Linked DNA regions of Aridibaculum aurantiacum. The main gene of each other region encodes a partner of the protein of the gene in region 2 in a complex. Links are inferred from orthologs where the notes say so. Each region holds a gene or a part of one and is shown on either strand. Other genes may lie near its edges.

What was found.
Region 1: the proteins of tsaE (region 2) and tsaD are in contact, whole or in part, in a crystal structure (PDB 6N9A), measured with the Thermotoga maritima proteins. The link is inferred for Aridibaculum aurantiacum from one-to-one orthologs. Residues at the interface, in WP_004082108.1 of Thermotoga maritima: Leu37, Gly38, Lys46, Lys57, Val59, Lys60, Ser61, Thr63, Phe64, Thr65, Leu66, Met67, Val69, Pro71, Tyr82, Arg83, Leu84, Asp86, Asp88, Phe89, Asp93, Ile128, Asp130, Glu131, Arg134; in WP_004082750.1 of Thermotoga maritima: Cys10, Asp11, Arg49, His50, Leu82, Gly84, Gly135, Gly136, Glu154, Thr155, Leu156, Asp157, Asp158, Ser159, Glu162, Asp165, Lys166, Arg169, Leu170, Tyr175, Lys213, Thr214, Leu217, Tyr218, Gln221, Arg222, Asn324.

Annotation. Positions count from the first base shown.
Region 1 is NZ_JAFEWC010000001.1:2,210,202-2,214,303, forward strand. The notes cover bases 1-2,766. They hold tsaD (tRNA (adenosine(37)-N6)-threonylcarbamoyltransferase complex transferase subunit TsaD), read left to right. Parts: upstream 1-765; coding sequence 766-1,767; downstream 1,768-2,766. Other genes in these bases: J4N22_RS09260 (ABC transporter permease), read left to right, coding at 1-746; trhA (PAQR family membrane homeostasis protein TrhA), read left to right, coding at 2,145-2,766. In the rest of the region: more of trhA, read left to right, coding at 2,767-2,798; J4N22_RS09275 (glycoside hydrolase family 28 protein), read left to right, coding at 2,964-4,102.
Region 2 is NZ_JAFEWC010000001.1:631,708-637,328, reverse strand. The notes cover bases 2,146-5,094. They hold tsaE (tRNA (adenosine(37)-N6)-threonylcarbamoyltransferase complex ATPase subunit type 1 TsaE), read right to left. Parts: upstream 3,854-5,094; coding sequence 3,437-3,853; downstream 2,146-3,436. Other genes in these bases: J4N22_RS02750 (heavy metal translocating P-type ATPase), read left to right, coding at 3,979-5,094; J4N22_RS02760 (alanine dehydrogenase), read right to left, coding at 2,159-3,373. Also shown: J4N22_RS02775 (bifunctional UDP-3-O-[3-hydroxymyristoyl] N-acetylglucosamine deacetylase/3-hydroxyacyl-ACP dehydratase), read left to right, coding at 1-665; lpxA (acyl-ACP--UDP-N-acetylglucosamine O-acyltransferase), read left to right, coding at 658-1,455; J4N22_RS02765 (ABC transporter ATP-binding protein), read left to right, coding at 1,445-2,062; more of J4N22_RS02750, read left to right, coding at 5,095-5,621. UniProt on the Escherichia coli protein: Required for the formation of a threonylcarbamoyl group on adenosine at position 37 (t(6)A37) in tRNAs that read codons beginning with adenine.

The DNA.
Region 1 (4,102 bases), 1.6 Mb from region 2 along the record:
ATGCTACCAATCTTTTTGTGAGTGCAGAACGTGCCATAGGCAAAGATGTAAGCTTCAATGGCATTAAATGCAGGGTTGTCGGAGTGGTAAAAAAAGAAGGAACAAACTTCCTGGGCGGCGGCTGGCAGTTTGACGAAGCAATCGTTCTTCCTTTCAGAACAATGGCTGCACATTTCAATATTGAAAATAGTAGTCCAGTCATTATGGTAAAAGGAGGTGAAGCAACTTCATCAGCTGCATTGGTAGATGAACTGCGTGGTATCATGCGTTCAATCCATCGCCTTAGCCCCACACAGGAAGATGATTTTTCCTTAAACGACATCAACACCTTTAGCGAACAAACCAGTGCCATTTTTGGATCCATAAACCTGGGCGGATGGGCTATTGCTGGTTTATCATTGATTGTAGGTGCATTTGGAGTGGCTAATATTATGTTTGTAACAGTTCGTGAAAGAACTAGCCAGATTGGTTTGAAAAAAGCCATCGGTGCCAAAAGTTCTACTATCCTTACAGAGTTTCTTTTAGAAAGTGCTTTTCTTTGCCTTCTTGGCGGCTTCATCGGGTTGATACTCGTATTCCTGCTGACCAAGTTGCTTACGTTTGTACTGCCATTTCCAATAACCATTTCATTGGGTACGCTCACATTGGCTATTTCTATTTGTCTTGTAGTTGGTGTATTGGCAGGTATAATTCCAGCAAGCATTGCAGCTAAAATGAACCCGGTAGTAGCTATCAGAACAAAATAAAGCCCTATATATCTATCTTATGCCAATCATCCTAGCTATAGAATCTTCATGCGACGATACAAGTGCAGCTATATGCAAGGATGGTAAGATTCTTTCAAACCTTATTGCAACTCAAAAAGTGCATGAAGAATTTGGCGGTGTAGTTCCTGAGCTTGCAAGTCGTGCACATATTCAAAAAATAGTTCCTGTTGTTGATACGGCTATCAAACAAGCAGGTATTCAATTGACAGAAGTAGATGCTATCGCATTTACACAGGCACCTGGCTTGATAGGGAGTCTGCTTGTGGGCGCGCAGTTTGCTAAATCGTTGGCTACTTCATTAGACAAACCTCTGATTGCTGTACATCATATGCAGGCCCACGTGCTGGCTAATTTGATTGATGATCCTGCACCTTCATTCCCATTTCTATGTTTAACTGTAAGTGGTGGTCATACGCAAATTGTCCGCTGCAATAGCCCCTACGAAATGGAGGTGCTGGGTGAGACAATAGACGACGCCGCAGGAGAAGCATTTGATAAGTCTGCAAAGCTTCTTGGCATACCTTATCCTGGTGGGCCACTGGTTGATAAGTACGCACAGGCTGGAGATCCTCATAAGTTCAAATTCCCCGAGCCAAACATCCCAGGCCTTAACTTTAGTTTTAGTGGATTGAAAACTTCAATATTATATTTTCTGCAGCAGCAAAAGCAGGCTAATGAAAATTTTGTTGCAGAAAATCTTCCTGATGTATGCGCTTCTATCCAGCATAGGATAGTTTCTATTTTACTGCGTAAACTTAAAAAAGCAGTTGATGAAACAGGCATTCGTGAAGTATGTATAGCTGGTGGTGTAAGTGCCAATAGTGGCTTGCGTAATACCCTACAGGAATATGCTGCTAAGTATGGTTGGAAAAGTTACATACCTGCTTTTCAATATTGCACAGATAATGCTGGAATGATTGCCATTTCTGCCTATTACAAGTTTCTTCAAAACGATTTTGAAGACTTACAAACTACTCCTTCCGCAAGAGCTGAATGGTAATTTGATACCATCTTTTTTCCTATCTTCTTGCTTCTACTCATGATTTTGTTCCTGGAGAACATTTGTATTGCTGTTACAAAAACAACGAATAATACATTTCTAAAAGGTATAGCCTCAACACCTAAATTTATACTTAGGTTTTAGCATTCTATAGTACCTGCTACTAACTACTGCCTTATGTACAACTTAAATGAGTCATTAAAGAAGGCTATTGAGGTAGCTCAATTGCTGGCTAAAGAATATAATGTGTCGCCTGCTGTGCAACTAATTATGTCCAGAATCGTCGCGCAAAAAAGGTGGTTTCCTCCAGCACTCGTAACTGCTTTTTGGGTTGGTATTGGAATGATTTTTTCACGATGTAATATAAATACATCAAGATGGCAAAGCATTTACCCATTGCAAGTGATTGTTTTACCCCGGAAGAAGAATTGGCGAATACCATTATACATGCTATTGGTGTACTGTTTGGTCTCGTAGCTATTCCTTTTCTTATTATGCTGGCAGCAAAGAACAGCGACATCAGCAACCTGATGCGCGTTGGTATCTATGGCGCTTGTTTCATGGCCACTTTTGTCTTCTCCACCTTATTCCACTGGTTCAAAGAAGAGAAGGTGAAATGTAAGCTAGAAATGTGCGACAGGATCAGTATCTACTTCTTTATTGCCGGAACCTATACGCCTTTCATCCTCTACTACATGTACGATCGTACCGGTTTTATAATGCTGGGGATTATGTGGGCGCTTGTATTGTTTGGGATCTTCTTCGAGATATTTCTTGCCAAGAAGTACTTCATTATATCCCTGTTTATTTACCTGGCTATGGGTTGGATGTTTGTGTTTGTGCTCAATAAGTGGTTCGATAGTATGCCTTCCTCCGTTATCACTTTTATCTTGACTGGTGTGGGTTTGTATAGTATCGGTGTCATCTTTTATGTTTGGAAAAAATACCGCTACCACCACGCCGTCTGGCACTTCTTTGTACTGGTTGCCAGCATCTTTCACTATTTGGCTGTTTTAGAAACAGTTTCTTAGAAGGTATATATAAGATTAGAAGAGTTTCTGTTACCAATGTTCAACTGATTTTAATTCTGCATATGAATGCTGAAATCGTTGATTAGTTCATAGTGAATGATACAATTCATACAGTCCTCCTTCTTTCATCATGTTGTTTAACCGCTAATGAATTAATTTCACGCAATGAAAAACATTATTAACCTCTGTCTTTCTCTTTGTGCGTTGGTGTGTGTAACCAGTTGTTCTGGCCCATCTGCCTCTCGTAACAATTTTGAAAATGATCCATGGAAGCAACTTCCATCTATCTTGAAACAGATAAAGGCGCCGACGTTTAAGAATAAAGACTACGTGATTACCCAATATGGTGCAGTAGGTGATGGCAAAACAATAAATACTGAAGCATTCAGAAAGGCTATTGAAGTGTGTAACAAAGAAGGTGGCGGAAGGGTAGTGGTGCCGGTTGGAAATTTCCTTACAGGGCCTATTCACCTGAAAAGTAATGTGAACCTTCATGTAAGTAAAGGAGCTACCATTTCCTTTTCTACTAAGCCAGAGGATTACCTGCCGCTGGTGTTCACCCGTTGGGAAGGTGTAGAACTTATGGGCTATTCTCCGCTGATCTATGCATTTGAACAAAACAACATTGCCATTACCGGCCAAGGAACTTTGGATGGAATGGCCAATGCTACCAACTGGTGGCCGTGGAAAGGTCAAACGCAATATGGTTTTGTTAAAGGGCAACCAAGCCAGGTAGATAAGGATAAACGTGCTGCGCTTTTCAAAATGGCTGAAGATGGTGTACCTGTAAGTGAGCGAAAATTTGGAACCGGGTCGTACCTGCGTCCACAGTTTGTACAGCCTTACCGCTGCAATAATGTACTGATTGAAGGTGTCACCATTATCAACTCACCTATGTGGATACTGAACCCGGTGCTTTGCAACAATGTAACCATACAGGGAGTAACTGTTACCAGCAATGGACCTAACAACGATGGTTGTGATCCTGAGTCTTGTAAAAATGTGTTGATCAAAGACTGCTACTTTAATACGGGTGATGATTGTATAGCTATTAAAAGCGGTCGTAATGCAGACGGAAGGCGCATCAATGTGCCTAGCGAAAACATCATTGTCCAGGGCTGTAAGATGGCTAATGGTCATGGCGGTGTAGTTATAGGTAGTGAAATAAGTGGAGGTGTACGTAATGTGTTTGCAGAGGATTGCAACATGAGTAGTCCTGAATTGGATCGTGCATTGCGCATTAAAACGAATACTGCCAGGGGTGGAGTAATTGAAAATATATACATGCGAAACGTAACAGTAGG
Region 2 (5,621 bases):
TGAACAATGCAGAACTAAGATTTGACAATGAGCCGGCTCGTCATAAACTGCTGGATGTAATCGGTGATCTTGCATTGGTTGGATTTGCATTTAACGCTCATATCATAGCAAGCAAACCTGGCCATGCTGCCAATGTGATGTTTGCTAAAAAGCTGAAGGAGCATATTAAAAAAGTGAAGCAAAAAGGTGAGATACCTGTATATGATCCTACGAAGCCGCCGCTTTTTGATGTGCACGCTATAGAAAAGCTTTTGCCTCACCGCTTCCCGTTCCTCTTGGTTGATAAGATCATTGAACTTACCGATACAAAGGTTGTAGGAATTAAGAATGTTACTTACAACGAGCCATTCTTCCAGGGACACTTTCCTGGTAATTGTGTGATGCCAGGTGTTCTACTTGCAGAAGCGTTGGCTCAGTGCGGTGGTATATTAGCCATACCAAAAGACACAGAAGATAAATACGATACTTACTTTCTTAAGATAGACAACTGTAAGTTCAAACAAAAGGTAGTACCTGGCGATACGCTGATCCTGCACATGGAGCTGGTAAGCCCGATAAGAAGAGGACTGGTAGAAATGAAGGGAACTATATACGTAGCGGGTAAAATAGCAGCAGAAGCAATATTGGTTGCTCAAATAGTTAAAAGAACAAAGCAAGATGATTAGTCCTTTAGCGCAGATACATCCAGGGGCACGCATAGCTGAAAATGTACGTGTAGACGCGTTTTCGGTTATAGAGGACAATGTAACTATCGGAGAGGGTACGCATGTAATGCCTAATGTTACCATCTTTAGCGGCACCACTATTGGCAAAGGCTGTATCATTTTCCCAGGCGCAGTACTTGGCGCCATACCACAAGACCTGAAATTTGTTGGTGAAGAAACTACTGTAGAAATAGGCGACAACACCACGATACGCGAATGTGTAACCATAAACAGGGGCACAAAAGACAGGTGGAAGACTAAGGTGGGCAGCAACTGCCTGCTGATGGCTTATGTACATATAGCGCACGACTGCTTTGTTGGCAATCATGTTATTCTTGCTAATGCTGTTCAACTGGCAGGGCATGTAACCATAGATGACTATGCCATTCTGGGTGGTTTGTCAGGTGTTCACCAGTTCATCCACATAGGTGCGCATGTTTATATAGCAGGTCAAATTCTCATTCGCAAAGATGTTCCTCCTTATGTAAGAGCTGCCCGCGATCCACTGGCTTATGTTGGTATAAACAATGTAGGCCTTACACGCCGCGGCTATGCAAAAGAAGTGATTGATGAGATCTCTGCCATCTATCATATCCTGTTTGTACAAGGGCATACTACATCTAAAGCAATTGAGATAATCAACGAAACATTGGCTGATACGGAGGTGAAGAGAGATATCATTGGCTTTGTAGAAAATTCAAAAGCCGGGATAATAAAACGCTCTGTAAAATCCGGGCTCGATGACTATTAAGCTTACCAATGCAGGTAAACGCTTCAACCGCGATTGGATTTTCAAACAACTTTCCACTGAGATTTTCCCTGGTAATACCGTAGCCATTACAGGTGCTAATGGTAGTGGCAAAAGCACTTTGCTGCAAGTGATCAGTGGCAACATGGCCATTAATGAAGGCAAGGTAGAATGGCAGGTGGATGAAAAGCTGGTGGATGAAGAAAAAGTGCATCAACACTTATCTATTGCTGCTCCCTACCTGGAGGTTATTGAAGAAATGACTGCTACTGAATTTCTCCAGTTTCACCACCAGTTTAAGAAATTGATCCCCGGCATTTCCATTGAAGAAATTTTACAGATTATAGGCTTGCAACAAGCAGCACATAAGCAGATCCGCTACTATAGCAGTGGTATGAAGCAAAGGGTAAAACTAGCACAGGCTTTCTTTTCCGATGTTCCTTTATTGCTGCTCGATGAGCCATGCACCAACCTGGATGCTACAGGCATAGCACTGTATCATAAACTGGTAGAAGATTATACAAAAGGAAAAACAGTAATAGTAAGCAGTAATGATGAAGTAGAATATGCTTTCTGCAAGAGGACACTTTCTATAATGGATTACAAATAGCTTCTCCTACGAATCAGGCTAGCCTTCACGCTAACATCCAACATCTAACATCTAACGTCTCTCTCCTCACGCCTCTCTCCTCACGCCTACCCACAACTACCTCCTGCTGGCGATCAGCAAATTCAGGTCAGTGTATCTAAGGTCGAAACGCTGGCTTAAATAGAAATTAGTTAGATGACCTTTGTACATGTAAATTCCATGGCGAAGATTGAAGTTGTGCCATACCATTTCTTCAAAGCCACCTTCTTCACTTACATCTAGCAGTAGTGGCATTAGCACATTACTGATAGCCTGGCTGGCAGTACGGGCAAAGCCGCTCGGAATATTCGGAACACAATAATGGATGACATCGTGCTTTACAAACGTTGGCCGCTGGTGACTGGTTATTTCACTGGTTTCAAAGCATCCACCGCGGTCAATACTTACATCTATTATCACACTGCCAGAACGCATATTGGTCACCATCTCTTCGGTTACCACCACCGGTGTACGACCAAACTCACTGCTCATAGCACCCACAGCCACTTCGCAACTCTTTAATTGCTTGGCCAGGATCTTAGGTTCAATTACGCTTGTCCATACTCTTACACCTAGATTATTCTGCAGGCGTTTTAACCGGTACACATTGTTATCAAAAACTTTTACAGAAGCACCCAGTGCCAAAGCTGTACGTGTGGCAAACTCTCCTACTACACCTGCACCAATGATGATAACTTTTGTAGGAGGAATACCGCTTATACCTCCTAGTAAAACACCCTTTCCGCTATTGGCGCTGCCGAGGTATTGTCCTGCAATCAGCATGATAGCACTGCCGGCTATCTCGCTCATACTCCTAACAATCGGGTAAGTGCCGCTGTCGTCTTTCAGGTTTTCAAAACTAAGTGCAGTGATGCGTTTCTCCATCATGAACTGCAGGTACTCGCTACGCATGGCAGAAAGATGAATAGGCGAAACGATCACCTGGCTCATTTGCAACAGCGGGAGATCTTCTGCTACTACAGGAGCACTCTTTACAAGAATAGGCGCTTTAAAAACCTCCTGTTTTTCGTACACAATTTTAGCTCCTGCTTCGCTGTAATCTTTATCAGTAAACTTACTGCCATCGCCAGCCTTTGTTTCCATTACCACCTGGTGTCCATTGCTTACCAACACACTTACACCCTCTGGCGTTAGTGCAATACGATTTTCCTGGAACGCAGTTTCTTTTGGAATGCCAATATGCAATTGAGCTCCACGAGCCTTCACATCAAGCGTTTCTTCAAGCGTTTCGTAGGTAAATGAAGTACTAACCAGCGGTTTCAATGACGACATGTAGAGGCGTGTTTTTGGTGGATAAAGTTACTGCTTAAATAGGTAGCTGATATTAAGAGCTGCTTAATGCTTTGCCGAGCTGATCATCCTTGTCTGCGCATCTATTAATTGAATGGTCAGGTGAAGACAATCATCGGGCAATAGCATTGCAGCCTTTTCCGGCCACTCTACCAGGCATAAATTACCGCTGTAGATAGCATCTTCTATGCCAGCTTGCATTGCCTCTTCTTCGTCGCGCAGCCTGTAAAGATCCATATGATAAATAGTTCCGGCTTTGCTGCTTGCATATTCATTGATGATAGAATAAGTAGGACTTCCAATAGCAGTGGTTACACCCAGCACTTCGCAAAGCGCATGCACAAAAGTAGTTTTACCTGCACCCATCTCCCCATGAAGCGCCCACACTTTTTGGTGCTGGTGCACCTGCCACACATTTGCTGCTGTAGCTTTTATATCATCTAATGTGAATGTGAATTCCATAATGTCAACAACTTGTAAAAAATGGGCGTATGCCGCTGAAATGCAACTGTGTAGTAAAGATATCATTGAATGTAAAGCAGTAGCCGAAGTAGTACAGCATAATTTTGCAAAAGAAGATTTTACCTATGGAAAAGATAAGTTGGAAAGTGGAAGGTATGACCTGTAGCAACTGCGCACTTAGCGTAAGTAAGGTGCTGGAAAAACAAGGGATGAAGCAAATAGCTGTAAACCCACTGAACGGTGAAGTAGCATTTGAAAATGCAACAGCAAATGGTGGCGTAGACAAGGCCAGGAAAAATATTGAACTGCTAGGATATACAATTGTTTCGGGTGAAGAAAAAACAGGTGCTACAGCACCAAAAAGCAAATGGCTTAGAACAACTAAACAAAAATTTTTTTTCTGCCTGCCCTTTACGCTGCTGCTAATGGCAGGTCACCTGGGGATGACGTTTGGATGGCACTTCCTGCATAACCCTGTACTCGAGTTATTCCTTTGTTTACCGGTATTTATAGTAGGCATGAGCTTCTTTGGTAAGAGCGCCATCAACAGCCTGCGCACAGGTGTTCCTAATATGAATGTGCTGATAACGCTTGGTGCTGTATCAGCTTTCGTGTACAGCGTCATTGGCCTATTGACAGCCAATCCCGGTATGATGTTCTTTGAAACAGCAGCTTCTATTATCACCATTGTTTTCTTTGGCAACTGGTTAGAAGATGTATCCATTCAGAAGACACAAAAGACGGTGCGTGAGCTAACGAAGGAACAGAAGGTGATGGCCAATATGATTGCTTATGACGATCAACACAATGAAAATATTTTTCCTGTAGAAAACACCGCATTACAAGTTGGTGATTTGATATTGATAAAGTCTGGCGAGCAGGTGCCAACAGATTGTAAAATACTCAGCGGTGATGCTGAAATAAATGAGGCCATTGTGAGTGGTGAAAGTTTACCTGTTTATAAAAAACAAGGAGACACTATAATTGGTGGCAGCGTTGTTTCTAATGGTACGTTGAAATGCTATGTAACAGCAACAGGTAAAGACACTGTCCGCAGCAGCATTGTTCAAATGATGAAACAGGCACAGGGGCATAAACCGCCGGTGCAGAAGCTGGCTGATAAAATCAGCGCCATATTTGTTCCTATCGTTATCACCATTGCTTTGGTTACACTTGCTATCAATTATTTTTTTGTTGATGGTGTTACTTTTCAGCAGAGCCTGATGCGTTCTATAGCCGTGTTGGTAATAGCTTGTCCTTGTGCTATGGGATTAGCGACACCTGCTGCTATTGCCGTAGGCTTAGGCAGGGCAGCCCGTGAAGGCATCTTGTATACCGACAGCAAAAGCATGGAGCTGTTTCGCAACATTCAACAGATCGTATTTGATAAAACAGGAACGCTTACCAATGGCAATTTTGTAGTTACCGAATTTGAATCTTCTCTACCTGCAGATGACTTCAAGTCGCTGGTGTTTTCACTTGAGAAATTTTCAAATCATCCCATTGCCAAAAGCATTGCTCAACAATGGAAGACGAGCAAGGTGATGAAATGGAAAAAGGTAGAAGAGATAAAAGGAATAGGAATGAAAGCGGAGGACAAGGATGGGAATATTTATCTCATAGGTTCACCACGAATAGACGACAGTGTACAAGGAGCACATCATCTTTATGTAAAGAAGAATGATGAGATAGTAGGCTGGATAGACATTGCAGATGAATTACGACCCGAAGCTAAAGAGGTAATAGACTATTGCCGCAGGGCAAACAT